DNA from 2 places in the Nitratidesulfovibrio sp. HK-II genome. Region 2 is predicted to be linked to the other one. Evidence: predicted binding sites of a transcription regulator. Region 2 holds the regulator's gene; the other holds the start of a gene.
The links. The regulator sigma-54, encoded in region 2, starts transcription at its own class of promoters, with help from an activator protein. The targets are predictions, from matches to a motif close to CTGGCACGGNNNNTGCTT.

Region 1 (15,166 bases), 870 kb from region 2:
CAGGCACCACCCGGTGGACAGCAGCCCGAGCATGGCGTTGCGCTGGGCGGCGAAGTCGCCCCCCAGCGGGCGCACCGTCTGGCGCAGCGGCACGGGGCACAGGGCGGCCGCGTCGAAGCCGGGCGGCGCGCCGTCCCAGACCACGGCCACTTCGCGCACCCATGCGGGAATCTGGGCGAAGAACCCGGCCAGGTCCGGCTCTTGCGGGTGCAGGATGGCCCCCACGCCGAGGTCCGGTGCGGAGGGCGGCGTAACGGGCGGCAGATCGACCGGCGCGCACGCGCCGAACAGCCGTCGCCAGCGGCGCAGGACCTCGGCCTCTGCCGGGGGCAGGAAGGGGTTGGGGAACAGGGTGGCGCTTTCCGGCGCGATGCCAGTGGCGCGCAACAGCAGCAACAGCGCCCACGGCGAGGTGTCCGCCAGCAGGCGGGGGGTCGTGGCGTCCGGCAGGGCGGGGGGCGTGAAGGCGGTGAGCCGTCCGGCGGCCAGCGCCGCGCGCACGTTGTCCGGAGAAAGGTCGCACAGGGTCAGGCGCGGGGATGCGGCGTTCGCCGCGATGGCAGACGCCAGCGCATCCGCCAGGGCGTCCGGCAACTGGCCGTCGCCGGTGCCCAGCAGCACCAGATGGGGCCGCCCGCTGCGCGCGGCGAGGCGCAGGGCCTTTTCCACGGCCTGGGTGACGGCTGTCTGGTCAGGGGCCGTTTGATCGGGGTCTGCCCGATTGGGGGCAGCCTGGCCGGACGGGGCGCAGCCGGGCGCTGCCCGCGCGGCGTCATCCGCGCCGCCCAGCCGGAATCCCAGCACCGCGCGGGTGTAGGCGGCCAGCAGCGCGTCGGCGGCCACGGCCGTGGGGTCGGCCATTTTGGGCGCGTCGTTCATGTGGCCTCCCCGGCCGCCAGTTCCGGCGGGCACAGTTCGTCGTACAGCATCTCCAGCGCGCGGGCCTGCGCGGCCGCGTCGAACAGCGCGGCGGCCTTGCGTCGTCCGGCCTCGCCCATGCGCCGGGCCGTTTCCGGGTGGCGCAACAGGTGCAGCACCGCCCCGGCGTAGTCCTCCACGGTGTCGGCCACCAGCCCGGTCACGCCGTGCTCCACCAGTTCCAGTTGGGCATTGTCGCGCAGGCCGGGGCAGGGGTGGGTGACCACGGGCAGCCCGGCGGCCATGGCTTCCGCGATGGCGAGGCCGAAGCTTTCGCCGGTGTCGTTGGCGTGGGCCAGCAGGGACAGTTCGTTGAAGAAGGCGGCCAGTTCCGCGTCCTCGCGCACCGGCGGCAGGAAGCGCACGTTGTCGCCAAGGCCGTGTTCGCGCACGTAGCGTTCCGCCTCGGGGATGGCCCCGATGACGTCGTAGCGGAAGCGGGGCAGCTCGCGTTGCAGGATGGGCAGGATGTGCAGGGCCAGCGGCGACCATTTGCCCGGGTCCGGCCGGGACAGGCGGCCCAGCACGGGGCGGGTGTAGTCGCGCTCGGCCGGGCTTGGGGTAAGCCGGGCGAACAGCGCGGTGTCCACGGGGTTGTACAGCACCCGCCAGCGCGGCGGCACGGCGGGGATGCCCTGCACGCGGGCGAAGCGTTCCGCGCAGAAGCGGGACACGAACAGGGTGACGTCGATGAGCGTGCCGGAGTGCGACGGATCGTGCCGCCCGAACACGTTGGTTTCCACGATGGCGGGCAGGCGGCGGGCCAGGGTGGCGGCATCGCCGGATGCCGCCAGGCGGAAGGCGGCGCGCAGCGGGCGCAGCAGTTCGGGCTGCGGCCAGCCCGCGCGGTGCACGTGCACGATGTGGGGGGAAAAGCGCGCGGCCACGCCGCCCAGGTCGCCGCCGACAAAGGTGGTCACGCCCGCCTCGCGCAGCGGCGCGGCGCGGGGGCCATCCTCCGGGCTCCACACGGCCCGGTGGAAACGGGCCGGGTCCAGCCGGGCCAGCAGCAGGTGCATGACCTTTTCGGTGCCGCCAAGCCCCAGCGAGGACACCACGTGCAACACCCGGCGTCGCGTGCCGGGCTGCGGGCCGGAATGGCCCGGTGCGGGGGCGTGGGATGCGGCGGTGACCATGGGCCGTGTTCTAGCCCAGCGGGGCGGGCAAGGGAAGGGTGCGCCCCGCTCGCCGTTGCGTCACGGGAGCGGGGCGCGTTGCGGAAATGTTGTGCGGGACCGTCAGCTTTGCGCGAACTTGCGGTACAGGTTGGCCGCGGCCATCCTGCTGGGGGCGAATCCCTTGGCGGGCTGGTCTTCCATGCTGGGCGTGCCGGGTGCGTCGGGTGCACCGGGTGCGCCGGGCACGCTGGACGCATTGGCCGGAGAGGCCTGGGAAATGTTCTGTGGCGCGGTCGCCTGCGGCGCGGCGGGCGTTCCCTGCGGGACGACCGGGCCTGCCTGCCGGGCCACCGGTTGGGCCGCATGCACGGGGGGCACCTGCGGGGCTTGCGCTTCGGGACGTGCGGCGTCGTCCGCCGGGGCCTGCTGCCCATAGGCCTGGGCATGGGCGCGGCCGAATTGCGCGGGCCTGCCCAGCGGCGGCATCTGCGTCGGGGGCAGCGGCGCGCGCGAGGGCGCGGCGTTGGCGGGCGCGCGGTTGGCCGCCATGCTGGCCCCGATGGCCATGGCCTCTGGGGTGTTGACGATCTGGCCGTAGGCCCCGCGCAGGCCGGACAGGATCTTGATCACCTCGTCGATGAAGCTGACGTCCATCTTGAGGTTGGCGTTGAGCAGGCGGGTGGAGCAGTAGAAGTACAGCTTGTGCAGGTTCTGCGCCAGTTCGCCGCCCTTTTCCATGTTCAGGCTGGCGTCCAGTTCGTTGACGATGTCCAGGGCCTTGGAAATGAGAATGCCCTTGCCCGCGTAGTCGCGCTCGGCAATCTTGTCCTTGGCCTGGGTCAGGAACTTGATGGCCCCGTCATACAGCAGGAGCAACAGTTCGCCCTGGGTGGTCGTGGTGACCTGGGTCTGTAAATAGGCTTGGGCCGCCTTCTGCATTGCATTCTCCCGATGTATGCGCCCGCGTGGTGATGCGGTGAGTGTGTCGCGGGTTGTGGTCGTTTCCCGCGTAGCGGCGGGGGATGTTGGTCTGGTGCGCGGCCGTGCGCCGGGGGGCGGGCGGCCCGGAACGTTCAGGTTACGAGGACGACGAGGATAGCGACTTGATCTGGCTTTCCACCGACTTGTTGAGGGCGTCGTAGCGGGCCAGGGTGGCCTCCAGCCGCGAGAAGCGCAGCCGTTCTCGCTGTTCCCACTGGGTGACGCGGTCCACTTCCTTGTCGATCTTGTCCTGGATGTCGTCCATGATGTCCTGGTAGTTGTCTTCCAGGATCTTCAGCGCGCCTTCCTCGCTCATCATGTCCTTGAGTTGGTCGCTGAGCCCGCTCAGCTTGCCTTCCTTGATGCGCATGCGGCTCGAGTAGCTGCCCGCCGCAAGGTTGTCGATCTGCAGGGCAAGGCCCCGGGCGTCGCCCTCCATGGCCGTGATCTGCTTGTTCACGTTGTCCACGTTGGCGCGCTGCCCGCCCACGTAGGCGTTGGTGATGTTGCCCGAGGCGTCCACGTCGTAGGTCACGTCGTAGGTGCCCGCCTTGGTCACGCCCTTGACGTGCGAGTAGTAGCTGAAGTCGGAAGAGTCGGACACGGGCAGCCCGTCGGCGGCGAACAGTTCGGCCACGGCCTCGGGATTTTCGCGTAGCGCCCTGTCCAGAGATGGCAGACCGTCCCCCAGGTCTTCCTCCCGGATTTCCAGAAGGCCCGAATTGGGACTGTTGGTTTCGGCAATGGTCATGATGCCGATATGCGACAGCGAAGAAAACACGTCACCACGCAGCAGGTTGCCGTCCTTGTACTGGTATTCGAAGCCTGCGGCCTTGTCCGCCGTGGCCGTCTTGAGCTGGGTGGAGAGCAGTTGCACGCCGTAGTTGCCGGTGAGGATGGAGCCCTTCTGCATGGAATACAGCGACGCCGCCTTGTCCGGGCTGGTCACATCCTTGGAGCTGTTGACGGAAGTCAGCTCCTTGATCTTGGACCGCACGGCGTTCATGGCATCGACGAAGCCGACGATGTTTTCCTTGATTTTCTCGATGTCGGTGACCACCGAAATCTGCGAGGTGCCCACGTCCCGTAGCGTGATGTTCATGCCCTCGACAGCGCCGGTCAGCGTGTTGGAGTTCGACTCCAGCCAGGTGGTGGAGGGCCACCCGTTGACCCGGTACTGGGCGTTCTGGTTGGCCTGCACGGTCCAGTTGGCGGGCGTAGCGGGAAGGCCGGTGACGGTGGTGCCAGCACCCACTGACAATGTTGCGGTGGACCCCATGTCCATGCCCCGGAACTGGAATGTGTAGCCGGTGCCGTTCTGCACCAGCATGGCCTTTACCCCGGGGTTCTGGGGGTCGTTATTGATCATGTTCTTGAGCCCGTCGATGGTGGTGCCGCTGGGCACCGTGATCGAGCGGGTCTTGCCCATGTATGTGTAGACGAACTGCTGGTCGCTGCCGGAGCTGTTGACCGTGGTTTTCTTGTCGGCGAAGGCGGTGTTGTAGGTCCAGATGGAACTGGAGGCCAACTGTCCCACCTCGATCTTGTAGCTGCCTTCAAGGACGCTGGAGGTGGTGGTGGCGCTGGCCACGGCCTCGTTGGAACTGGTCGCTGTCTTCACCATGAATTTTTCCATGGTGTTCATGGAATCCACGCTGTCCTTGAGCGCGGCGATTTCCGTCCGCAGTTCGCCAAAGGCGTCCTGGCGCTTCTGCCAGTCGGCCTTCCACAAGGTAAGGCGCTTTTGCGGGATCTCTTCGAGGGACTTCAACTGGTCGATGATCTTGGAGAAGTCCGTGCCGTTGCCGAGCCCGGAAAAGTATACGCCGCCGGATGCCAGTTCAACCATGATGCACCTCTTCGTCGGAAGAAATTTCCCGATGGGAGTTATCCCTCCGTGGGGCTGCAAGGCCGGTGCCAGCGCGTGGCCGCCTGCCCCCTCGTGAACCTTATCGGCGGGGGAGCCACAGGCTTTAGGGACGCGGATGCGGGGCTGCGCCCAGGGCAGACCGGGACGGGAGAGCGTGGTGGCTTGGCGGAAGGACGCCGGGTACGGGCTGTTCCAGCAGCCCCGGCTTTCCGGACTGGCCGGATTGTTCGGATGGGGCGGACTGGCCGGATTGTTCGGATGGGGCGGACTGGCCGGATTGTTCGGATGGGGCGGACTGGCCGGATTGGTCGGGCTGGGGGGGCTATGCGGGGGTGAGCGGGGAGGAGGTCAGGCGGGCCAGTTCGCGCCGGGCCTGTTCCGGGTCCATGCCGCGCGCGGCGGCCATGGCGGGCAGGTTCTCCTCGGCGTCGCAGGGCCGCACGTACAGCGGCTGCACGTCGTCGGGACCATAGGCTGCCGCTGCGGCCAGGGGCAGCAGCAGGGCAGGGGCGGGGTGGTCGAACCGGGCGGGCAGAAAGCACGCCTGCGGCAGCAATTCCGCCAGGGCCGGGGCCAGGACGGCCCGGTTGCGGGTGGCCCCGCTGCCCATCAGGAAGACCCTGCCGGAACCGTCTTCCTCGGACGGGGCCGCCGCCATTCTGGTCACGGCGGCGTCATCATTGAACCGGGCCGCCACCATTCTGGCCACGGCGGCGCTCAGCGTGGCGGCCTCCACCGGCGTCAGGGGCTCGGGCAGGGGAGCGGGCCGTGGGGACGGCTGGGCGGCGTCGTTGGATACGGCGGCAACCTCCACGGTTTCGCCGGGCATGCGGAAGGCCTGCATGTGCACCAGGCCGCGCCGGGCGTGGGTGAGCACCCACAGCACCGCGCCGCGCGGCAGCAGCGGGCCGCAGGCCAGCAGTTGGGTGTAGGAAAGCCCGGCCTGCCGCGCCCCCAGCGCACGGGCCATGCCCGCCGCCGTGGACAGCACCAGGCGCAGCCCGGTGAAGCTGCCGGGACCCTGCACGCAGGCGATGCGCCGCACGTCGCGCAGGGAAAGGCGCATCCGCGTGAAGGCGTCGGCCAGGGCGGGGGCCAGCAGTTCCGTGCCCTGCGAAGGCACATGCCATTCCTGCGCGAAGACGGTTTCATCCCCGCGCAGGGCGGCTGCCTGCACGCGCGATTCGGCGGCGTTCAGGGCCAGGGTGATGGCCCCGTCACCCCCGGCCTCGTCGCTGGCCCCGTTGGCCCCGTCGCCGCTGTCCCGGACGCACCCCGCCGTCACTGCTGTCATTGCAGGTTCCGCACGATGTCGTTGTAGGTGGCCAGCAGCATCAGCGCCAGCAGGAAGGCCAGGCCGATGCGGGTGGTCACGTCGCGCACGCGGGCGTTGACCGGGCGGCGCATGACCATTTCCATGGCCAGGAAGATGATGTGCCCGCCGTCCAGCACCGGCACGGGCAGCAGGTTCAGCAGGCCCAGGTTGATGCTGATCAGCGCCGTGAGCGCCAGCACGCTGTCCAGCCCCTGGCGCGACTGTTCGCTGACCATCTGGGCGATCATGATGGGGCCGCCCACGGAATCCAGCGGCACCACCCGCTCGAAGATCTTCTGCACGCTCTGGCCGGTGATGACGATCATCCGCCAGGTCTGTTCCAGCCCGGCCTTCAGGGCCGATGCCCCGTTCAGCGGCACGGACTCGGTGCGGCCAGAAGCCTGGATGCCGATGAGCCAGGTGCGTTCCTCGTCGCCGAAGATGGTCTTGCGGCTGCGCACCTCGGGCTTCACGGGCACCGACAGGGCCGTGCCGTTGCGGTCTATGGACAGGGTCAGTTCGCGGCCGTTGCTGGCCACGATGGCCCCGGCCACTTCGTCCCACCACTGCACGGGTTTGCCGTCTATGGACACGATGCGGTCGCCGGGGGCCACGCCCGCCACGGCGGCAGGGCTTTCGGCCTGCACCCGCCCCACTTCCGGGGCCATCTGGAACTGGCCGTAGGCCCAGAACAGGCCCCAGTAGATGAACCACGCCAGCAGCAGGTTGAACACCGGCCCGGCCGCGATGACCAGCAGCCGCTGCCATGCCGGGCGCAGGGTGAAGCTGTGTCGTTTCTCGAAGCCTTCGGGCAGATCGGCGTCCTCGCTTTCACCCACCAGCGACACGTAGCCGCCCAGGGGCACCAGCGAGAAGCGGTAGTCGGTCTGGCTGCCGCGCCAGCCGAACAGGCGCGGGCCGAAACCCAGCGAAAAGGTCTGCACGCCGATGCCGAACAGCCGGGCCACCAGAAAGTGTCCGAGTTCGTGGAAGAATATCAGGCCGCCAAGGACCAGGAGAACCGAAAGGAAGCTGCTCATGCGTTGCCCGTTCCTTGCGTGCCTGCCGCGCCTGCCCAGTGGGCCACGCGGCGGCGGGTTGCGGCGTCGAGCGCCTCTATGTGGTCGATGTCGCGCATCAGGATGAAATCGTCGGTGACAGCATCCGGGGGGGCCGGGGCCGCTGTCGGGGTGGCCGCGCCCGCGCTCGTCATTCGGGCGTCATGGTCGTCCAGCGCCCGTTCGATGAGCGCGGGAATGTCCATGAACCCGATGCGGCCGTGCAGGAACAGGTCCACCGCCGCCTCGTTGGCGGCGTTGAGCACCACGGGCAGGCCAGCGCCGCCGGGAGTGCGCGCCTCGCTCGCAAGCACGCGTTGCGCCAGAGCAAGGCACGGGAAAGAGGATAAGTCGGGAGCCTCGAAGGTCAAGCTGCCCGCCCGCACCAGGTCCAGCGGGGCCACCCCGGTGTCCACGCAGCGCGGCCAGGCCATGCAGTAGGCGATGGCGATGCGCATGTCCGGCGTGCCCAGGTGGGCGATTTGCGAGCCGTCCGCGTACTCCACCAGCGAGTGCACGATGGACTGGGGGTGCACCACCACCTCGATGTCGTCCGGGGCCACGCCGTACAGGTGATAAGCCTCGATGACTTCCAGCCCCTTGTTCATCAGCGTGGCGGAATCGATGGTTATTTTCGCGCCCATGGACCAGTTGGGGTGGTTCAGGGCTTGTTCGCGGGTGACCGTGGACAGGAAGGCCCGGTCGCGCCCCCGGAAGGGGCCGCCCGAGGCGGTGAGGATGATCCGCCGCACGGCATCGGGCGCGCGTGCCCCGTCCAGCAGGGTATCGTGCACGCGCAGGGCCTGGAACACGGCGTTGTGCTCGGAATCCACGGGCAGCACCACCGCGCCCGTCTCCGCGCAAATTTGCCTGATGAGCGCGCCCGCCAGCACCAGTGATTCCTTGTTGGCCAGGCAGATCACCTTGCCCGCGCGCGCGGCGGCCACGGTGGCCCGCAGGCCCGCCGCGCCCACCTGGGCGGACAGCACCGTGGAGGCATCCGGCAGGGCGGCCAGCGCCGCGTACCCTTCCGGCCCCACGTGGATGTCCGGTGCGTACCCGGCGGGCAGCAGCCCGCGCAACTGCGCCGCGCCTGCCTCGTCCAGCACGCCGAGGTGCGCGGGTCGGTGGCGGGTGGCCTGTCCGGCCAGCAGGCGCACGTTGCGCGCCCCGGCCAGCGCCGCCACCCGGAACAGGCCGGGGTGGGCCTCGATGACCTTCAGCGCGCTAGCGCCGATGGAGCCGGTGCTGCCCAGCAGGGCCACCGCGCGCGGCGTGGCGTCTTCCCATGCCCGGTCCGGCATGCGCGAAATGTAGCGGATCATGCCCGTGTCCTTTCCCTTGCCCCGATTTCCGTGGTCACGCTGTCACCCGTCCCCTCGTCCGCATGTCCCTATGTCCCCATGCCCCGCATCACCGTGGTCACGCCTGCGGTCCCTGCGCCGCAAGCTCGCGGCCGAAGGAGGTCATGAGATCGAACAGCAGGCGGATGTCGGTCTCGGACGTGCGGTGGTTGGCCACGCACAGGCGCACCCCGGCCCGGCCGCGCACCATGGCCGGGGTCAGGAACCCTTCGCCGGACGCTTCCAGCCGTTCCAGCAGGCGCACCTGCAGGCGGTCCACCTGTTCCTCGGTCCAGCCATCCCCCTGCGGCACGTAGCGCGCGCAGGCGATGGACAGTTGCACCGGGGCCAGCACCTGCCATTCCGGCGATGCCGCGCACAGGTCGCGGAACTGGCGGGCCAGTTCCATGTTGCGCGTCACGATGCGCCGCAGCCGTTCGCGCCCGTAGGTGCGGAAGGCGAACCACACCTTCAGGGCGCGGTTGGCGCGGCTTAAGATGAACGTGGTGTTCTTGAGGTCGTGCGGATTCTCTTCACCCAGGTACGACGCGCGCGCCCGGAACGTGGCGATCTGTTGCGCCTTGCTGCGGAACAGGGTCACCCCGCATTCCAGCGGAATGAAAAACCATTTGTGCGGGTCCACGCAGATGGAGTCCGCCCGGTCGATGCCCGCCAGCAGCGCGGCCCCCTCGTCCGTCAGCATGGCCGCGCCGCCGTAGGCCGCATCCACGTGGAACCACAGCCCCTCGGACGCGCAGACATCGGCGATGTCCGGCAGTGGGTCCACCGCGCCGGTGGTCACCGAACCCGCCTGGGCCACCACGCAGAACGGGGCCAAGCCAGCCGCCCTGTCCTCCGCGATGGCCGCGCGCAGGGCCGCCACGTCCATGCGGTTGGCCGCGTCCGAGGGCACCCCGCGCACGTTGTCCGCGCCAAGGCCCAGCAGCACCGCAGAGCGCTCGATGGACATGTGCCCCTGGTCCGAAACATACAGCACCGGCGTGCGCCCGATGCCCGCAAGGCCCTTGGTGGCCGCCTCCGGGAAGTGCGCGTGGCGCGCCACGGTAAGCCCCATCAGGTTGGCCATCGTGCCGCCGGACACGATGGTGCCGCCCGCGCCGTCAGTAGGGTCCGTGCCATCGCCAGCTTCTGGCAGGCCGAACAGCCGGGCCAGCCAGCCGATGACCACGTGCTCCAGAACCGTGGCTGCCGGGCCGCCTTTGAACGACAGCGGCGCCTGGTTCAGCCCCGAGCACACGATGTCGCCCAGCGTGCCCGCCGGGGCCGGGCTGGTGGTGATCCATGCCAGAAAGCGCGGGTGCCCGATGCGCGTGGCGTACGGCTCTATGCACCGCGCCACGTCGTCCAGCACCGCGTGCGCCCCCGCGCCCGCCTCCGGCCAGTCGGACGGAATCAGCGCCGCCAGTTCGTCGAACGTGGCCGGATGCACCACCGGCCCCTCGGCGCACGGGCCAATGCGCTCCACCCGGTCCGCGATCATGGTCGCCGCCCGGGTCAGCAGGGTTTCGAAATCTTCCAGGTCGAGTGTCTCGTGTCGTTGCATGGGGTGTGCTTAAGGCAAGTTGTTTGCTGATTATTGGGGATATTGCGGGGGAGGGGAAGGGAACTTTTCCAAAAGTTCCCTTCCCCTCCCCCGCACCCCCTCCTCATCCTTCAAAACGTTTCATTTGGGTGTTGCATTGTTAACCCAATATTGAAAAGTTTTGCGGAAGGGGGATGGGGGTACGGGGGAAGGGGGAAACCACTTTTGCGGCAGCCGTTAGGCGAGTCTCCGAGCCTTACGGATGGCGACCGCAGAGCGAAAAGTGGTTTCCCCCTTCCCCCGATTTTTGCGAGTCAAAAGAACGGAAACACCGAATCCAGGGCGGCATAGGCGGGCACGACGAAGAGCAGGCTGTCGATGCGGTCGAGCAGGCCGCCGTGCCCGGGCAGCAGCGCGCCGGAGTCCTTGACGCCGAGGGTGCGCTTGAGGGCGGATTCAAAGAAGTCACCGAGCTGCGAGGCCACGTTCAGCAGTGCGCCCAGCAGGGCAAAGGCCCACCACGGGGCGGTGCCGGCGGCCATGCCGACGCCGGTGCAGGCGGCCACGCACAGGGCAAGGCCGCCAAGGCTGCCGGCCCAGCTCTTCTTGGGGCTGACGCGCGGCCAGATGCGGGCCTTGCCGAACCAGGTGCCGATGAAATACGCGCCGGTGTCGGAAATGACGGCGGCCAGCACGACCACCAGCTGTTCCCAACGGTTGAAGTGCAGGGCGGGCAGCAACAGCACGGGCACGTACAGGATGCCGCTGGCCAGCACCTGGCCTTCGGTGAAGCGGCAGTCGTCGTCGCCGCCGCCCCAGGTGAGCAGAAAGCCCACCGCCCCCACCAGAAAGGCGGCGGCCACGCAGCCCAGCACCATCCAGGGCCGGTCCATGTGCCCGGCGGCCAGCACGGCCGCGCCCAGGGCCATGCCGCTGGCCTTCAGCGGCAGGCGGGCGTTACCCGGCCAGAACATGGTGTAGAATTCCAGCAGGGCCAGGCTGGCCACGGCCACGACCATGATCAGCAGCACCCAGCCGCCGATGGCGAGCCCCACGGTGAGCAGGGCGGCCAGGGCCGTGCCGGTGACGACGCGTTGGAAATGCGGGGATGCCGGGGTCACGCGGGGGTTGCCTCCGTTTTGCCGAAGCGGCGCTGCCGCCCGGCGTAGTCGCGCAGGGCGGCGCGGAAATGCTGGGGGGTGAAGTCTGGCCAGAGGGTGTCGGTGAAGTGGAATTCGCTGTAGGCGCTCTGGTAGAGCAGAAAATTGCTGATGCGCAGCTCGCCGCTGGTGCGGATGACCAGGTCCGGGTCGGGCTGGCCCGCGGTCCACAGCCGGGCGGCGAAGGCTTCCTCGGTGATGGCCTCTGGCGCGAAGCCTTCGGCGGCCAGAGCGCGGCAGGCCATGAGGATTTCGTCGCGCGCGGAGTAGTTGAGCGCCAGGTTCAGGCGCATGGCGGAACAGGCGGCGGTGCGGGAAATGGCGTGCTCCAGCGCCTTGCGCGCGGCCATGGGCAGGTCGGCCAGTTGGCCGAACACGGAAAGCCGGATGTCGCGCTTGATGAGGTTGGGCAACTCCTCGCGCAAAAAATCCACCAGCAGTTCGAACAGGAACTTCACCTCGGCACCGGGGCGGCCCCAGTTTTCCTTGGAGAAGGTGTACATGGTCAGGTGGGGGATGCCGAGGGTGCGGCATTCGGTGACGATGGCCCGGGCCGCCTCGGTGCCCGCCCGGTGCCCGTCGCTGCGCGAAAGTCCGCGTTGCGTGGCCCAGCGGCCGTTGCCGTCCATGATGACGGCCACGTGGCGGGGCAGCGTTTCCGGAGCGAGCGTGTCTGGCGCGAACTCGTCTGGCGCGAGCGTTTGCGGCAGGGCGTCGCCTGCCGTGGGGGCGTTGTTCACGGTATGCCTCTGGTACGCGGGGCAATGCCCGCGTCATATGCGCCATGGCCGGTCCCGCCCGCCCGTCCGTCCATCCGCGTGCGCGGGGCGGGACTGCTGCGGGCGCGACCGGCCATGCAAGAGAAGGCCGTGTCGGCCTAGAGTTCCATGATTTCCTTTTCCTTGGCCGTGCACTTCTCGTCCGACTTGGCCACGAAGCGGTCGGTCAGCTTCTGCACGTCGTCGGTGGACTTGCGCACGTCGTCCTCGGAAATCTCCTTGCCTTTCTCAAGCTTCTTCAGGGCGTCGTTGGCGTCGCGGCGCACGTTGCGCACGGCCACCTTGGCCTCTTCGGTGTACTTGCGGGCCACCTTCACGAGGTCCTTGCGGCGTTCCTCGGTCAGCGGCGGGATGGAGATGCGGATGATCTTGCCGTCGTTGACCGGGTTCAGGCCCAGGTCCGACTTCATGATGGCCTTTTCCACCAGCGGGAAGGCCGAACGGTCCCACGGCTGGATGGTCAGGGTGCGGCTGTCGGGCACGCTGACGGACGCCAACTGGCTGATGGGCGTGGGCGTGCCGTAGTAGTCGACCTTGATGTTGTCCACCAGCGAGGTTGAGGCGCGGCCGGTGCGCAGCTTGGCGAATTCGCGGTCCAGCGCGCCGAGGGCCTTTTCCATGCGCTCTTCGGTGTCGAGAAGAATGGTATCCATATCCATGGGGTTAGCCTCCGTGTACGATGGTTCCGACGTCTTCGCCCATGACCACGCGCTTGATGCTGCCCTTGAACATGTTGCAGACGATGATGGGCACATCGTTCTCCATGGCCAGGGTGATGGCCGTGGAGTCCATGACGCCGAGCTTGCGCTGCAACGTTTCCACATAGCCAAGGCTGCGGAACATCACGGCGTCGTCATGCTTCATGGGATCCTTGTCGTAGACGCCGTCGACCTTGGTGGCCTTGATGATGGCCTGGCACTTCAGTTCCATGCCGCGCAGCGCGGCCGCCGTGTCGGTGGTGAAGTAAGGGTTGCCGGTGCCCGCCGCGCAGATGACCACGCGGCCCTTTTCCAGGTGCCTGTCGGCCCGGCGGCGGATGTACGGCTCACAGACTTCCTGCATGGTGATGGCCGAAAGCACCCGCGTGGGGTGGCCGATCTTTTCCAGGGCGTCCTGCACGGCCAGCGCGTTGAGCACCGTGGCCAGCATGCCCATGTAGTCGGCCGATGAGCGGTCCATGCCCTTGGCGGACGAGGAGAGGCCGCGGAAGATGTTGCCGCCGCCGATGACAAGCGCCACCTGCAGGCCCATGTCTACAACCTCGGCGATTTCTTGGCATATCTTCGAAACAGTTTGGGGGTCAATACCGAACTTGTTTTCGCCCGCCAGGGCTTCGCCGCTGAGTTTCAGCAGCACGCGCTTGTAGCGGAGTTCGCTCATGTCCGTCCCTCGGTATGGTGGTTGTATGTTGCGATGTCGTAAAATTGCGTGTGTTCGCCGGGCGGTGGCATGCCTGCCGCAGTGCCCGTCCGCCGTCGCCGCCGTTGCTGCGTCTAGTGATGGTCGAAGGGCGCGCCCCAGTCGCCTTCGCGCACCCGGATGTACTTCAGAAAGGCGTAGAACGCCCCGTGGGCCGCGTTGATGAAGCCCGCGCGCCCGTCCAGAAAGCCCAGCTTGACCACGTACAGCTTCAGGAACCGTGCAAGGCCGTGGGCCGTGGCCACGGCCACGCCGCCCTGGCGGCCCTTGGCGCGCAGGTCGTCCGCGCCCTGCTGGGCGTAGGAGTTGATCTTGTCCAGGTGCTGGCGAAAGCTGTCGTAGGGGTAGTGCAGGATGTCGCCTCGCAGGCGGCCGGTTTCGCCCTTGGGGTGAAACGAGTAGTGCGCGCCCGAGACGTGCACTTCCATCTTCGCGGGGCGGAACAGGCGCAGCAGGTAGTCCGGGTACCAGCCGCTGTGTTTCATGAACCGGTCGAAGTACCACGAGCGGCGGGGCACCCAGTAGCCGGCCCGGCGTGCGTGGGGCGCGTGGCTGCCCTCGCCCCCGCGCACCTGCGCGCGCACGGCGGCCAGCACGCTTTCGCGCAGTTCGGCGGTGCAGATTTCGTCCTGGTCCAGGCTGAACACCCATTCGGTGTCGATGATGGACAGGGCGTGACGGAACTGCGGGCCGGGGCCTTCCCACTTGCGCTGGACCACCTCTGCCCCGGCCGCGCGGGCCATGTCCACGGTGCGGTCGGTGCTGAAGGAATCGACCACCAGGACCTTGTCGCAGAAGGACAGCGAGGCGAGGCACCTGTCGAGCAGGCGTTCGCCGTTGTAGGTGAGCACAAGGCCGGTGATGGCGGGGGGCATGCTGTCCTGCCGGTGGCGGCGGGGTTGAGGTTGGGGGGGGGCAAGCAAGCGAGGGGCCTGCGGCGCGATGGTCAAACGGTCTTTCAGGTCAGCGCAGCCATGCTGCGTTCAGAATCCGCCTTTTTGGGCCGGGCGGCGTTGGCGCGCGTTTTTCGATGCTCAAATACTGAAGTATGTTCCGCTCGAAAAATGCGCGCCGCCTTGCCCGGCCACAAAAAATCGTAATTCCTTGCATCCTGCCCGCACCAGCCACCCGCAGCGGAAGACCGCTGCGGGGTGTAAGGAAGAAAGGCAATTTTTCTACAGCGGAAGGCAAGAAAGGCAGAGAAAAGCGCCTTGGATATTCCACTTCAGGGGGGTGCAGGGGGCTTTGCCCGCTCTGCGATCGTCATCCGTAAGACTCGCGCGTTGCGCTCGTCTAACGGCTGCCGTCCTGCCCGCCGGAGGCTGACAAAAACAGTTGACCGTCAGCGTTACCCCTTGCCGGTGACGATGTCGCGCACGGCCTCGATCACGTCGTCCACGTCCTGCTCGGTGAGCTTGGGCGAAAGCGGCAGCGAGATGGTTTCGCGCCCGTAGGCCACCGCGTTGGGGTAGTCGTCGGGGTTCCAGCCGTAGTTCTTCTGGTAGTAGGGGTGCTCCGGAATGGCCAGGTAGTGCACCCCCACGCCGATCTTGCGGGCGGTCATCATGGGCAGCATGGCGTCGCGCGAGACGCCGCAGCGCGCCTCGTTCACCCGGATGGTGAACAGGTGGTAGGCGTGGCGGGTGTCCGGTTCCGGCGCGG
Region 2 (15,166 bases):
AGGAGACCAGGCAATGAAATATACCGGCATCCGCTCCGCGCTGTGCGTGGCGCTGCTGTTGACCTTTTCGGCATCGGCCGTGGCCCCCGTGCCCGCCATTGCCGCCGACGCCAAGTCCCCCTCCCCCGTGCGGCGCGACGTGCCCACGGCCGTCAAGTCGGACCGCATGCAGTACGACGCCAAGGGCCAGGTGGTGATCTTCGAGGGCACCGTGTACGTGCAGCGCCCGGACTTCGAGATGTGGGCCGAGCGCATTACCCTGCATCTCAAGAAGAAGTCGGCCAAGCCCGGCAAGGCCGACACGGCGGGAGACGCCGCGCAGGGCCAATCGGGCCAGCCCGGAGTGTCGGGGATGGACGCGGGCGAGATCGACCGCATCGTGGCCGAACGCAACGTGCGCATGAAGCGCGAGAACCGCACCGGCGAATGCGAGAAGGCCACCTACACCGTGGACAACGCCGTCATGGTCATGGAAGGCAACCCCGTGCTGCACGAGGGCGACAACAGCATCAAGGGCGAGGTCATCACCTTCTACACCCGCGAGAACCGCAGCGAAGTGCGCGGTTCCGGCGCAAAGCGGGTGCAGGCGGTGTTCACCTCGTCGGGCGACGTGAATCCCCTCGGCGAGTCCAAGGACAACGGCAAGGATGACGGCAAGGACGCCGCCAAACCCTCGGGGGCGGCCCAGTGAGCTCGGTGCTGCGCGGGGAGGACCTGCACAAGCAGTTCGGCCAGCGCGAGGTGGTGCGCGGCGTGTCCCTTTCCGTGTCGCAGGGCGAGACCGTGGGGCTGCTTGGCCCCAACGGCGCGGGCAAGACCACCACGTTCTACATGCTCATCGGCATCATCAAGCCGACCGCGGGGCGCGTGGAGCTTGACGGCCGCGACATCGCCGACTGGCCCCTGCACGAGCGGGCCCGGGTGGGGTTGAGCTATCTGCCGCAGGAAAGTTCCATCTTTCGTCGGCTCACGGTGCGCCAGAATCTTCAGATCATCCTTGAGCACACCGGGCTTTCCAGGGCCAGGCAGCAGGAGCGGTCGGACATGCTGATGGCCGACTTCGGCATCAGCCATCTGGCGGATTCCGTGGCCATGCACCTGTCCGGCGGCGAGCGGCGGCGGCTGGAGATCGCGCGGTCCATGATCCGCGAGCCCAAGTTCATCCTGCTGGACGAACCGTTCGCGGGCATCGACCCGCTGGCGGTGGACGACATCCAGCAACTGATCACCGGCCTGCGCGACCGGGGCATCGGTGTGCTCATCTCCGACCACAACGTGCGGGAAACCCTGCATATCTGCGACAGGGCCTACCTGGTCCACCAGGGCGAAGTGATCCTGGAGGGCACCCCCGCGCACATCGTGGACAACCCGCGCGCGCGCGACGTGTATCTGGGCGAGGGATTCTCGCTCTAGCTCCATTTGCATTTTTGCCGCATTCACGGCGCCTTCCGCATCGCGGGGGGCGCCTTTTTCGTGCCTGCCGCCGGGGTGCGGGGCATCCCTCCGGGGGTATCCGGCGAAATGGCGACAGCGGTTGCATACTTTTTGCTTCTATGGCATGGTTTCCCTAACCTCTTGGGGAAGGGAACACATTTCCACAGTGGGCCGTTTCTTGCTTGACGTCGCACCCCGCGTTGCGTCGTCATCTTGCTCGCCCTCAACGTTTGGTGCATAGGGGTCGTCCACGCATGGCATTGGAACTCAGGCAACAGCTCAAGCTCACCCAGCAATTGGTGATGACGCCGCAACTGCAACAGGCCATCCGGCTGCTGCAGCTTTCGCGGCTTGAGCTTGTCGAGACGGTGCAGCAGGAGCTGCTGGAAAACCCGTTCCTGGAGGAAGCGCAGGACGAGGGGCCGCAGTCCGAAGCCCCCGACCAGCGGGACGCCGCCCCCGAAGCGGCGGCGGATGTCGCCTACGACCGCGATATTGCCCGCGAGGCCGACTGGGAGGATTACCTGGGCGATTTCGCCAGCACCAGCCGCCAGTCAACGGTGCGCGAATCGGAAATGCCCGAGGAGATGACCTCGTTCGAGGCGCGCTACGCCGCAAAGCCCTCGCTGGAAGGGCACCTGATGTGGCAGTTGCGCCTTTCCGCGCTCACCGAGCGCCAGAAGGACATCGGCGAGGTGATCATCGGCAACATCGCCTCGTCGGGCTACCTGCATGCGACCATCGACGAGATCGCCGAAATGGCGGGCGTGGCCCCCGGCGAGGTGGAGCCGGTGCTGCACGCCCTGCAGCGCTTCGACCCCGTGGGGGTGGCCGCGCGCACCGCGCAGGAATGCCTGCTGGTGCAGATAGAGATGCTGGGCTACACGCGCGACAAGGTGCTGGTGGAACTGGTGCGCGACCACCTGGAAGACCTTGAGAAGCGGCGCTACAAGCCGCTCTTGCGCAAGTTCCGCCTGACCATGGAGGACCTCAAGGAGTACCTGGACCTCATCCAGACCCTGGACCCCATGCCCGGCGCCAGCTACGGCGGCGGCGACCCGCAGTTCGTCAGCCCCGACGTGTTCGTCTACAAGTACGACGACGATTTCATCATCATGCTCAATGAGGACGGCCTGCCGCACCTGCAATTGAGCACCATGTACGAGCGCTCTGCCGCTGCGGCGGCCTCGGCGGGCGAGCGCGAATATTTCCAGGAAAAGATGCGCTCGGCCTCGTGGCTTATCAAGAGCCTGTACCAGCGCCAGCGTACGCTGTACAAGGTGGTGGAATCCATCGTGAAGTATCAGCGTGGCTTTTTCGAGGACGGGGTTTCGCGCCTGAAGCCGCTCATCCTGAAGGACATCGCCGACGACATCGGCATGCACGAATCCACGGTCAGCCGCATTACCACCAGCAAGTACGTGGCCACGCCGCACGGCATCATGGAGTTGAAGTTCTTCTTCAACAGTGCGCTGGAACTGGACGACGGCAGCCAGGTGGGCTCCGAGAGCGTGAAGGCGCTGATCAAGAAACTGATCGGCGAGGAAGATCCCAAGGAACCCCTGAGCGACGAGCGCATCGGCGAAATTCTGAAGGAACAGCTCAAAGTCAATATTGCCCGCAGGACCGTTGCGAAGTATCGTACTGCCATGGACATTCCCTCCTCTTCCAAGCGGAAGGAACTGTTCTGACGGTCAGAGCCCCGCGCCGGACCAGGCGCAGGGCGGCGCACCCGGCAGGCGCACCCCAGCGTGCGCGCCGCGCGACGCGCGTCGCATTCCCCTCTCACCACTGGAGGAGCGTATGAACATCTCTTTCACCTTCAAGAACTTCGAACCCTCCGACCACCTGAAGAAGTACGCCCGCCGTCGCCTTGAAAAGCTTGGCCGGTTTGTCGGCAAGTCCGCCCTTGAAATGCAGGTGAACCTTTCCGTCGACAAGTTCCGCCACAAGGCTGAAGTGCAGATGACCGGCGACGGGTTCACCCTGTCGGCCGTCGAGCAATCGGAAGACATGTACGCCACCCTCGACCTGGTGCTGGAAAAGCTGGAATCGCAGCTGCGCAAGCAGGTGGAGAAGCAGAAGGACCGCCGCCGCACGGTGCAGTCCGAAAAGCTGGGCAAGGGCATCGACGTGTTCACCTTCGGCACCGTGGGTGAAGGCGACGAACGCACCATCACCGGCACCGACCACTTCGCCCCCAAGCCCATGCACGTGGACGAGGCGGCCATGCAGCTGGACCAGGGCGACAACGAGTTCCTGGTCTTCCTGAACGCCGAAGTGGAGCGCGTGAACATCATCTACCGCCGCCGCAACGGCGACTTCGGCCTTATCGATCCCGTCGTCTAGGCGTCATACATGCGGCTTTCGGACTATCTTCACGATGAACTGATCCTGCCCGAGCTCTCCGCCGGCACCAAGAAGGAGGTGCTGGCGGAACTCGTGCAGGCCGTGGTGCGGCGGCATCCCGAAGTGGATGCCGCCGTTGCGCTGGGCGTGCTGCAGGACCGCGAGGGCCTGGGCACCACGGGCATCGGCGACGGGGTGGCCATTCCCCACGGCAAGCTGGCCACCATCAGCGACATCGTCGTCGCCGTGGGCCGCAGCGTGCCCGGGCTGGACTTCGACGCCCTGGACATGAAACCGTGTCATCTCTTTTTCCTGGTGCTGGCTCCCGAACAGGTGGCGGGCATGCACCTGCGCATCCTGGCCCATATCTCGCGCCTGCTGAAGGACCCGCAGTTCCGCCGCGCCATGCTCGACGCGCCGGACGGGGCGGCCTTCACGGCGCTGATGCGCACCACGTAACGCGGAACACCTTGCGCACATCATCGGCAGGCGCGCGGCGCGGCGCGTCTGCCGAAACGCCATCCGGCACCGGCCCGCCCGAGGAGTCCGCCATGCCCACCAAGGCTTCCCACCCACCCACGCCCGATGCTTCCACGGCGTCGGACGCACCCGCCCCCGGCACGGCGTCGGACGCGGGCAGCCCCGTGGCCGCCGCCGACTTTCCCGTCATCATCGTTACCGGGCTTTCCGGCGCGGGCAAGAGCACCGTGCTCAACGTGCTGGAAGACTTGCGCTATTTCACGGTGGATGGTCTGCCCGCCACCCTGGCCCCGCAGATGGTCACCATCCTGAACCGCGAGGCCCTGGCCCATTACCAGGGGCTGGTGCTGGGCATGGACCTGCGCGAGAGCAATTTCGTCCGCAACCTGGAAAAGTCGCTGGAACGGTTGCAGGGCATGGGCGTGCGCCCGGCGGTGGTCTTCATAGAGGCCAACCCCGCCGTGCTTAACCGGCGCTACGCCACCACCCGCCGCCCGCACCCGCTGGAAAGCGAGGGCATGGGGCTGGAACAGGCCCTGGAGCAGGAACGGCTGCGTCTTGCCCCGGTGCGCGAAACCGCCGACCTCGTGGTGGACACCTCCAGCTATTCCATCCACGACCTGCGCCGGGTCATCCAGAAGAAGTGGAGCACCATCCAGGGGCGCATCCGCTCGCTGCGCATCAACATCGTCACTTTCGGCTTCAAGTACGGCGTGCCCGCCGATGCGGACCTGGTGTTCGACCTGCGCTTTCTGCCCAACCCCTATTTCGTGCCGGACCTGCGGCCGCTGTCCGGCCTGGACGAGCCGGTGGCCAAATACGTGCTTGAAGCGGGCCACGGCGACGCGTTTCTCGCCAGGCTCATAGATTTTTTGCATTTCCTGCTGCCGCAGTACGAGGCGGAAGGGCGCTACCGCCTGACCATCGCCATCGGCTGCACCGGCGGGCGGCACCGTTCGGTCTCGGTGGCCGAGGCCCTGCTTCGCGCCTTGAAAAAATCTGATTATGCCGTATCCATAGAGCACCGCCACATGGAACTGGGCTGACGCCCGCTGCCCGCGCGGCCAACCGCCTTGCCCTGCCGCAGGGCGCACGGCTCAATCCGACAACCCCTCAGGCCCAGCCTGCACGCACCAGCATGTCCACCACCGCACAGTCCCCGGCCGCACAGCCCCAGACGGAACCGCGCATCGGCGTGATTCTGGTCACCCACGCCGACTACGGCGCGGCGCTGCTGCGCGCCGCGGAATTCATCCTTGGCCCCCTGCAGGACTGCGCGTCCATCAGCGTGGACGTCTCGCAAGAGGTGGACGAAACGGTGAAGCGCCTGAACGAGGCGGTGAAGCGCCTGGACACCGGGCGCGGGGTCATGATCCTTACCGACATGTTCGGCGGCACGCCCACCAACCTCAGCCTTGCACTGCTGGGCAAGGGCAACGTGGAAGTGCTGACCGGCGTCAACCTGCCCATGCTGCTGAAGGTGTTTGGCGGGCGCGACGGCGATCTCGCCACCCTCTCGCGCGACGCGCGCGACGCAGGGGCCAAGGGCATCGTCGCGGCGGGCGAACTGCTGCGCAGCCGGGTCAAGAACGGGTAGGGCCATGCTCTGGTTCCGCATCGACAACCGCCTGGTGCACGGCCAGATCATCGAGGCGTGGCTGCCTTACACCGGGGCACGGCGCCTGCTGGTGGCCAACGACGCCCTTGCCGCCGACGACCTGCAACAGCAGATCGTCTCGCTGGCCATTCCCGGCCGGGTGGAAGTGCACTTCGTGCGGGTGGACGCGCTGTCCACGTACTGTACCGGGCGCATCGACGAGGGGCACGACACGCTCGTGCTCTTCGCCACGTGCGCCGACGCCCGCCGCGCCTTCGACGCCGGAGTGGGCATGAACACCCTGAACATCGGCAACCTGCACTATACCCCCGGCAAGAAGCAGCTGTGCGCGCATGTTTCCGTGTCCGACGACGACGAAGCCTGCCTGCGCTTTTTCAGCCGCCATTCCGTGGCGCTGGATTTTCGCTGCGTGCCCAACGAACCGGTGCAGATAAAGGGGTGGTCATGACGGATATGCTGCCCGTGCTCACCCTGGCGCTGCCCATCGCTTTTTTTTTGCCGTTTTTTCGCTGCTGCGCTTTTCGCTGAACCTGGGGTTTCTGGAACGCCCGCTCGCCATCGGCTTCTTGTGGGCAGTCATGACCGGCGAGTGGGGGCTTTCCATGCACCTCGCCATATTCCTTGAGCTGCTTTGGCTCGATCTGTTCCCGGCGGGCACCTACATCCCGCCCAACTCCATCATCACGCTGCTGCTCACCCTGGCCGTGGCCGGGCATTTCGGCCTGGAATCGGCCGGGCAACTGGCCATTCCCGTGCTGCTTGCCCTGCCCGCCGCACTTACCGGCGCGCACGTGGAATACCTGCACCGCCGCTGGCGCAACCAGCAGTACACGGACCTTCTGCACTGGGGCAGGGTGGCCGAGCACCCCGGCAAGGGCGATTCGCCCCTGTGGCGCATCATGGTGCGGTCGCTGGGTGAACTGTTCATGCTGAATCTGGGCCTGTTCTGCGTGTGGCTGCTTGTGCTTGTGGGAACTATCGAGCTTATGTCCAACTATATCGGGCATCTTCCCGCAGTTCCCGGCATTGCCTGGGGGCACGTGTGGTTCGTGGGGGCCATGGGCGGCATGCTGGCGCTGCGCCTGCGCCGCGCCTATGCGGCCTTTGCGCTGGCCTTGCTGGCCGCTTCGGCCGCATCCTTCATCTGATTCGCATTCGTCACCGGAAATTGACGTTGCCGAGGCCTGGGGTACTTGGCAGCCCCCAAGGTTTGTGCTATTTGGCACAAACAATTTCGCAGCAGCATGCGAGCTACTCGCAGCAAAAACCCCAATGCCACATGCAACGGAGGAAACCGACATGGCAGCTCTTGTTCTTGGTCACATGAACCCCGATACCGACTCCATCATCGCCGCCATCGGCGTTGCCGATCTGATGACCAAGCGCGGCATCGAAGCCAAGGCCGTCGCGCAGGGTGCCTGCACCCCCGAAACCGATTTCGTGCTCGGCAAGTTCGGCCTGAAGGCCCCCGAAGTGGTGACCTCCGTGGCTGGCCAGAAGGTCATCCTGGTCGACACCACCGAACGCGCGCAGCTGCCCGCCGACCTGTCCGACGCCGAAATCCTGGGCGTCGTCGACCACCACAAGCTGGGCGACGTGACCACCCCCAACCCGCTGGAAATGTGGGTGTGGCCCGTGGGCTGTACCGGCACCGTGATCAAGGCGATGTACGACTTCTACGGCATCGAAGTGCCCAAGGGCATCGCGGGCGGCCTGCTGTGCGCCATCCTGTCCGACACCGTCATGTTCAAGTCCGTCACCTGCACCCCCGCCGACAAGAAGGCCGTTGAAGCCCTTGCCAAGATCGCGGGCGTGGCCGACGTGATGGCCCTGGGCATGGAAATGTTCAAGGTGAAGTCCGCCGTTGACGGCGCGTCCATGAAGGACCTGGTCTTCCGCGACTACAAGGACTTCGACATGGGCGGCAAGAAGGTCGGCATCGGCCAGCTGGAAGTGGTGGACCTGTCCATCCTCGAGCCCGTGAAGGCCGGCCTGTACGAAGAAATCACCAAGGTGAAGGGCGAAGGCCGTCACTCGGTGTTCCTGCTGCTGACCGACATCATGAAGGAAGGTTCCGAAATGCTGATCGTTTCGGACGACGCCTCCGTGGTTGAAAAGGCGTTCGGCGTGAAGGCCGAAGGCAAGTCGGTGTGGCTCGACGGTGTGATGAGCCGCAAGAAGCAGGTGGTGCCCAACTTCGAAAAGGCCTTCAAGGGCTAGTCGAAGCGGCAACCCGACCGACGCAGACTGACGCATTCTGGGCCCGGCGGCATATGTCGCCGGGCCTTTTGCGTTTGCGGGGCGGTACGGGTGGTGCCGAGGGGCGTCGGAAGGGCGCGGAACGGCCCGGCCGGACTTGCAAGGCGATGGCGGAAGGGACGCAGCCGGACGGTCTTGGCGCGGGACGGGATCAGCCCTGTTCGCGTCCGTGCGCGTGGACCTGTTCATCCAGACGGGCAAGGGCCATGCTGCGCAGTTCGCGCAGGTGCGCGCCCGAAGAGGCCCCCTGGTTGCGGAACTCCGGCGGCAGCTTCACGGCCAGCAGGGTGGCCAGTTCCGACTCGGTGCGGCGACGCAACGCCTCCAGCCGGGACATGCAGGCATCGGGAATACGCGGCGGATCGTACGGGGCAAGGGCGTCGCCAGTGCCGGAAGCGGGCGACGACGCTGTTACGATCGCATCGTCAGGCTGGCGCTGCGCGCAATCCGGTCCGGTGTCCATGCCCTTGCCCGTGCCGTCGGCCAGCACCAGCAGCCGCATGGCGGGCAGCAGCCCGCGCAGGTGCATCGCCAGCAACAGGTCCACCCGAGTACCGGGCCGCAATTCCGCGTACCGGGCAAGGCGCATGTGCAGCCGGGCGGCCATGTCGCCCGCTTCGATGAATCGTACGGGCATGGCCAGCCGCGCGCCCAGCGCCCTCGCCAGCGGCGCGCCGCGATCCTCGTGGCCGTAGTGGTGCGGCAGCACGTCCGCGCCCGTCGTCACCTTGCCGAGGTCGTGGCACAGGGCCATCCAGGCCACCAGTTCCGGCCGTGGCGGTTGCATCCCCGACATCTCCGGCGAGTTCCACGTATCAGGGGCCGGGCCGTTTGCTGCTCCGTGGGGCTGCGGCGCGCCGCCCCCCTCGCCCGGCGGCCTGTGCTCGGCCAGCGCGGCCGCAATGTCCATGACCCGCGCCACGTGGTCCAGCACCGACTCCGTGTGGTAACGCACGGGTCCGGCGGGCACCCCGTCGGCCCCGGCCAGTTCGGCGAACCATGGCGAAAGGCAGCCGCCCGCGTGCAGCACCTTCAGGTAGCGGCCGGGGCAGGGTGTGGCCAGCGCCTTCAGGGTTTCGCGGCACACCTGCTCGGCGGGCAGGCTGTCCAGCGCGCCGCTGGCGGCCACCTCGCGCATCTGGGCCAGCGTTTCGGGATGCACGCTGAACTCCGGAAACCTCGCCGCGAAACGCGCGGCGCGAAACACCCGCACCGGGCTGTCGGCCAGCGCCGTGGGCGAGGCCGGGCGCAGCACCCGCGCGGCAAGGTCGGCCAGCGCCTGCGGGTGCGCATGCAGCATGCCGGTTTCGGTCAGGGCCATGGCGTTGACGGTGAAGTCGCGCGCGGCCAGGTCTTCGTCCAGTGTGCCGCGCAAGGGCAAGTGCTCAACACCGCCCAGCAGGTACACGTCGATGTCGCGCCCAACCTTGCGGGCGCCGGGGTTCTGCCGTACAAAACACGCCGCGTCGCCCTCGAAGGCCACGTCGTGTTCGCGCGGCATGCCGCCCAGCAGCAGGTCGCGCACGGCTCCGCCCACGAGATACGTCTTCATGCGGTGAACGTATCCGATTTCGGCCCGGACGGAAATGCGCCCGGCTCCGCAACGCCCCATCCCGTGGGAAATCACTTCACGCCATGCCGGGAGGTACCATGCCCAGCAGTACTGGCCACTCCGCCCGCAACCGCGGCAGCGCCTCGCATGATGCCGCCATCCGGACGGGGCAGGGCATTCCTGTTGCGCATTTGTTGCACGACGGCCTGCCCCAGCCGTCATCCGGCACGCCATCCCACATAGCCCCCGGTCAGCCGCCCGCCGCGCCACAGTGGATGGCCGATCCGCTGCCGCCCGAAATCCTGCGCGCTTTGCCTGGCTGGGGAGACGACCTGGCCGCGTGCCCCGGCTTCGTCCCGGTGACCGTGGGGGGCGTGCCCCTGCTGGCGGCGCGGCTGGGCATGCCCGAACCGTCCGAATCATCCGCTGCTTCCCTGTCTTGCGCCGTCGCGGGCCGCGACGCCCCTTTTCCGCCCGGCGGCGCGCCAGCGCCGTCCGCCACGGGCTCCGCCCCTCCTTCGGTGATCATCTGCGGACCGTGCACCTCCAGCCTCGACGTGGCTCACGCCCTTGCCGCCGCCGGGGTCCTGCCCGAGTGGGGCGCGGTGCTGGCCGTTTCGCAGCGCGCCGGGCGCGGCCAGTTGCGCCGCCCGTGGGAATCGCCGCCCGGCAACATCTACGCCGCCTTGCGCCTGCCCGCCGCTGGCGTGTTCGCCACCGAGACGGCGGCCATCGCCCTGGGCTGCCTGTTCGCCGAGTCTTTCGCGGCGCTGGGCGTGCCGGTGCAACTGAAATGGCCCAACGACCTGCTGCTGGGCGACGCCAAGATCGGCGGCATGCTCATCGAGGAAAAGCGCGGGGTGGTGCTGGCGGGCATCGGCATCAACCTGGTGTCCGCCCCCCCGCCTGAAGCCCTGCGCCAGGGCTGGGCGGTGCCCGCCGCCAGCCTGGCCGACCGCGACATTTCCGCCACGCCGCTGACGCTGTGGCGCCATCTTGTGGAGGGGGCGCTTTTCTGCTATGAAGCGCAAGTTCTACGCGCCGGTGGGGCCGATTTCGTATCGTGCGCGGAAAAGCATCTTGCCTGGGTAGGCCGTGGGGTTGTGGTTCACGGTGGCGATGTGGGTGACTGTCCGGGCAGGATTCTTGGACTCGAACCGCAGGGGGGCCTGCGGATTGTCATTTCGGGCAGGGAACACATACTCCGCTCCGGCAGCATCACGCCCATACCTTCGTGATCCGTATTCCATGCGCCCCGCGCATGCGCGCACGTCAATTCCGGTCGCCCCTTGCGGGCCGGACAGCCAGGATACCGAGGATTAGATGGGCATCAAGACCTTCGAGCAGGTGTTGGAAGAGGTGAGGGGCAAGGCGATTCTGGTGGCCAACCGGGGCATCCCGGCCCGCCGCATCTGCCGCTCGATCCGTGAACGCTTCGATGCCGTGGCCGTGATGACCGCCACCGACATCGACAAGACCTCTCCGGCCGCCTCCGCAGCGCAGGAGCTACTGCTGCTCGGTTCCGACCCCAGAGCGTATCTGGACATCGACCACATCATCGCGCTGGCCAAACAGCGCGACATGGTCGCCATTCACCCCGGATGGGGCTTCGCTTCCGAAGACGAACGCTTTCCCGCCAAGTGCAAGGCCGCCGGTCTGACCTTCATCGGGTCCACCGCGGAGGCCATGAACCTGCTCGGCAACAAGGTGCAGGTCCGCAAGCTTGCCAAGAAGCTGAACATCCCCGTCGTTCCCGGCTCCGAGGGGGCCGTGGACATTCCCACCGCGCGCACCATCATCAACGAGATCGGCCTGCCGGTCATGCTGAAGGCGGAAGGCGGCGGCGGCGGCCGGGGCATTTTCGCCATCCATCGCGCCGAAGAGCTTTCCGACGCCTTCATGAAGGCGTCCACCATGGCGCAGGCATCGTTCGGCAACCCGCGCCTGTACGTGGAAAAGTACCTGCCTTCGGTGCGCCACATCGAAATCCAGGTCATCGCAGACATGTACGGCAACGTGTTCGCCTTTGACGAACGCGACTGTACCGTGCAGCGCAACCACCAGAAGCTCATCGAGATCACGCCCTCGCCGTGGGCGGGCATAACCCCCGAGCTGCGCGAACGGCTGAAAGAATACTCGCGCATGCTGGTGCGCGAGGTGGGTTACCATTCGCTGTGCACCGTGGAATTCCTGGTCACCGCCGACGGCACGCCGTACCTCATCGAGGTGAACACCCGCCTGCAGGTGGAGCACGGCATCACCGAATGCCGCTACGGCATCGACCTGGTGGAAGAGCAGATCGCCGTGGCCTTCGGGGCCAAGCTGCGCTTCACCGAGGAAAACACCGCCCCGCAGCACGTGGCCATGCAGGTGCGCATCAACTGCGAGGACCCGCAGAACCACTTCGCCCCCAACTCGGGCCTGGTCAGCCGCTACGTGTCGCCCGGCGGCCCCGGCGTGCGCCTGGACTCGAACATGTGCGCGGGCTACGAGTTTCCGTCCAACTACGACTCGGCGGGATCCTTGCTCATCGCCTACGGGCAGGGCTGGGAAAAGGTGCTCGGCATCATGGAGCGCTGCCTTGGCGAGTACGTCATCGGCGGCATCAAGACCACCATCCCGTTCTACAAGCAGGTGCTGAAGCACCCCAAGTTCCGCGCGGGCGACCTGGACACCAACTTCATCGCCAACACGCCGGAACTGATGTGCTACTCCGACCTCGCCCCCGAGGCGGAGCGCCTTGCGCGCCTGGTGGCCGAGGTTTCGGCCAAGGGTTACAACCCCTACGTGCAGTTGGGTGAATACCGCACCCGCGAAACGCCGCGCATGCCCCGCTTCGAGCCGGTGCTGCCGCACATTCCCGGCGCCGTGCGCCGCGCGCCCTCGCCGTATCCCACGGGCGACCGCACCGCGCTGCTGGACTACCTGCGCGACGCGGGCCACGTGCACTTCACCGACACCACCCCCCGCGACATGACCCAGTCGAACAGCGGCAACCGCTTCCGCCTGGCGGAAGACGCGCTGATCGGCCCGTATCTGGACAACTGCGGGTTCTTCTCCATCGAGAACGGCGGCGGCGCGCACTTCCACGTGGCGCTCATGGCCAACATGACCTACCCGTTCTCGGAAGCGAAGGAATGGAACCGCTTCGCGCCCAAGACGCTGAAGCAGATCCTCATCCGCTCCACCAACGTGCTGGGTTACAAGCCGCAGCCCAAGAACCTCATGCGCATGACCGGCGAGATGGTGTGCGATACCCACCACATCATCCGCTGCTTCGACTTCCTGAACCACATCGAGAACATGCGCCCCTTCGCGGAAGTTGCGCTGAACCGCACCGACGTGGTCTTCGAGCCCGCGCTGTCGCTGTCGTGGGCCAAGGGCTTCGACGTGGACCACTACGTGGGCGTGACGGAAGAAGTGCTGCGCATGGTGGGCAGCGTGGCCGGGGTGGGCCCCGACCAGGCCGCGAAGCAGATCATCCTGGGCCTGAAGGACATGGCGGGCATGTGTCCGCCCCGGTTCATGACGGCCCTGGTCACCGCCCTGCGCAAGCGCTGGCCCTCGCTGGTGCTGCATTACCACCGCCATTACACCGACGGCCTGTTCGTGCCTTCCGTGGGTGCGGCCGCCAAGGCGGGCGCGCACATCGTGGACGCGGCCCTTGGCGCTTCGGTGCGTTCGTACGGGCAGGGCGACGTGCTGGCCACGGCCGCCTACCTGGAAGACGAACTGGGCCTGAAGACCAACCTGAACAAGAACATGATCCGCGACTGCAACTTCGTGCTCAAGCAGATCATGCCGTACTACGACCGCTACTGCGCGCCGTACTTCCAGGGCATCGACCACGACGTGGTCGAGCACGCCATGCCCGGCGGGGCCACCTCGTCGTCGCAGGAAGGGGCCATGAAGCAGGGGTACATCCACCTTCTGCCGTACATGCTCAAGTTCCTGGCGGGCACCCGCAAGATCGTGCGCTACCACGACGTGACGCCCGGCTCGCAGGTTACCTGGAACACCGCCTTCCTGGCCGTGACCAACGCCCACAAGCGCGGCGGCGAGGAAGAAGTGCGCTACCTGCTCGAAGTGCTGGACCACGTGGCCCGGCACGACGAGGCCGAACTGACGCCGGAAATGCGCAAGGCGCGCCTGTCCATCTACCAGGACTGCAACGACGCCTTCCGCAACCTGCTGCTGGGCCGCTTCGGCAAGCTGCCCCTCGGCTTTCCGGCCGACTGGGTGTACGAAAGCGCCTTCGGCAACGAATGGAAGAAGGCCATCGCCTCGCGCACGGAGGCTTCGCCCCTTGATTCGCTGACCGACGTGGACCTTGCCGCCGAAGAGCGCGGCTACGTCGAGATCATACGCCGCAAGCCCACGGAAGAAGAGTTCGTCCTGTACCTGAACCACCCGGGCGACGCCATCAAGACCATCCAGTTGCGGGCTCGCTTCGGCAACCCCAACAACCTGCCGCTGGACGTGTGGTTCGAGGGCATTGCCCCCGGCGAGGACCTGAACTTCCTCGATTCCAACGGCAAGCCGCACCATCTCGCGCTGCTCAGCATCTCGCGCCCCAACGAAGCGGGCATGAGCGTGGTGCGCTACGTGCTGGACTCGGAATTCATGAGCTGCGAGGTGCAGGTGGCCAAGGCCGCCATCTCCGACGCCAAGGGCACGGAAAAGGCCGACCCGTCCAACCCCATGCACGTGGCCGCGCCCAGCAACGGCGACCTGTGGGTGATGTACGTGCACCCCGGCGACGTGGTGAAGGCCGGCGAAGAGCTGTTCAACATCTCCATCATGAAGCAGGAAAAGGCGGTGCTGGCCCCGGTTTCCGGCATGGTCAAGCGCGTGCTGAAAACCGCCGACTACCGCGAAAGCAAGCAGATGATGCCGGTACGCGAAGGCGAGCTGATCGTGGAGCTTGGGCCCATCCCGCGCACCTGCCCCAACGCGGCGTGCTCGCGGCCCATCACCATGGAAGGCATCGACTTCTGCCCCTACTGCGGCGAGGCCTTGAATCCATAAGCAGACATTCCGCGCGCGGCCCCGGCACCACTGCGGGCCGCGCGCGGATACATCCTTCGGCTGTATCAGGCACCGCCCGGCCCGGCTTTCACGGGCCGCGGGCGACGATGCGAGAACCCCCCATAAGGAGACCGGCACCCCATGCCAGCCCCCTGCATGATACCCACCGGCTGATCACAACGCCCCGCGCGTGGGACAAGACCGGCATTTTCGGGTATCGGACCTTCAGGCAAGCGTTTCTATCCCCCATAGGAGGATTCACGAATGGGCAAAACTCCGGTTGAAAAGCCCGCGGCCAAGGCCGCCAAGGCTGGCGCCGAGATTTCCGAACTCACCAAGAAGCTGGTGCTGACCGGCGCCGACATCGTGCGCATCGGCGATGACGCCGAACTGCTGGTCGGCGGCAAGAACTACAACACCGCCATCATCAGCCAGGTGGAAGGAAT

Region 1: fliD (flagellar filament capping protein FliD) is a predicted target of sigma-54. The motif match lies at 4,921-4,938, and genes of this name have one in related genera.

Annotation. Positions count from the first base shown of each region.
Region 1 covers NZ_AP036014.1:2,824,144-2,839,309, reverse strand. The annotation lists gene RVX_RS11860 (hypothetical protein) at 1-879, opposite strand, end outside; gene RVX_RS11855 (glycosyltransferase family 4 protein) at 876-2,054, opposite strand; gene fliS (flagellar export chaperone FliS) at 2,157-2,975, opposite strand; gene fliD (flagellar filament capping protein FliD) at 3,115-4,866, opposite strand; gene tsaB (tRNA (adenosine(37)-N6)-threonylcarbamoyltransferase complex dimerization subunit type 1 TsaB) at 5,210-6,181, opposite strand; gene rseP (RIP metalloprotease RseP) at 6,178-7,242, opposite strand; gene dxr (1-deoxy-D-xylulose-5-phosphate reductoisomerase) at 7,239-8,585, opposite strand; gene RVX_RS11825 (pyridoxal phosphate-dependent decarboxylase family protein) at 8,683-10,167, opposite strand; gene RVX_RS11820 (phosphatidate cytidylyltransferase) at 10,461-11,267, opposite strand; gene uppS (polyprenyl diphosphate synthase) at 11,264-12,046, opposite strand; gene frr (ribosome recycling factor) at 12,184-12,744, opposite strand; gene pyrH (UMP kinase) at 12,749-13,465, opposite strand; gene RVX_RS11800 (glycosyltransferase family 2 protein) at 13,579-14,379, opposite strand; gene RVX_RS11795 (DegT/DnrJ/EryC1/StrS family aminotransferase) at 14,853-15,166, opposite strand, start outside.
Region 2 covers NZ_AP036014.1:1,949,420-1,964,585, forward strand. The annotation lists gene lptC (LPS export ABC transporter periplasmic protein LptC) at 1-17, shown strand, start outside; gene RVX_RS07860 (LptA/OstA family protein) at 14-691, shown strand; gene lptB (LPS export ABC transporter ATP-binding protein) at 688-1,413, shown strand; gene rpoN (RNA polymerase factor sigma-54) at 1,689-3,125, shown strand; gene hpf (ribosome hibernation-promoting factor, HPF/YfiA family) at 3,238-3,783, shown strand; gene RVX_RS07880 (PTS sugar transporter subunit IIA) at 3,793-4,242, shown strand; gene rapZ (RNase adapter RapZ) at 4,335-5,309, shown strand; gene RVX_RS07890 (PTS sugar transporter subunit IIA) at 5,402-5,860, shown strand; gene RVX_RS07895 (PTS sugar transporter subunit IIB) at 5,865-6,329, shown strand; gene RVX_RS07900 (hypothetical protein) at 6,484-7,029, shown strand; gene RVX_RS07905 (manganese-dependent inorganic pyrophosphatase) at 7,181-8,101, shown strand; gene RVX_RS07910 (HD domain-containing protein) at 8,292-9,692, opposite strand; gene RVX_RS07915 (biotin--[acetyl-CoA-carboxylase] ligase) at 9,791-10,930, shown strand; gene RVX_RS07920 (pyruvate carboxylase) at 11,016-14,720, shown strand; gene RVX_RS07925 (PEP/pyruvate-binding domain-containing protein) at 14,985-15,166, shown strand, end outside.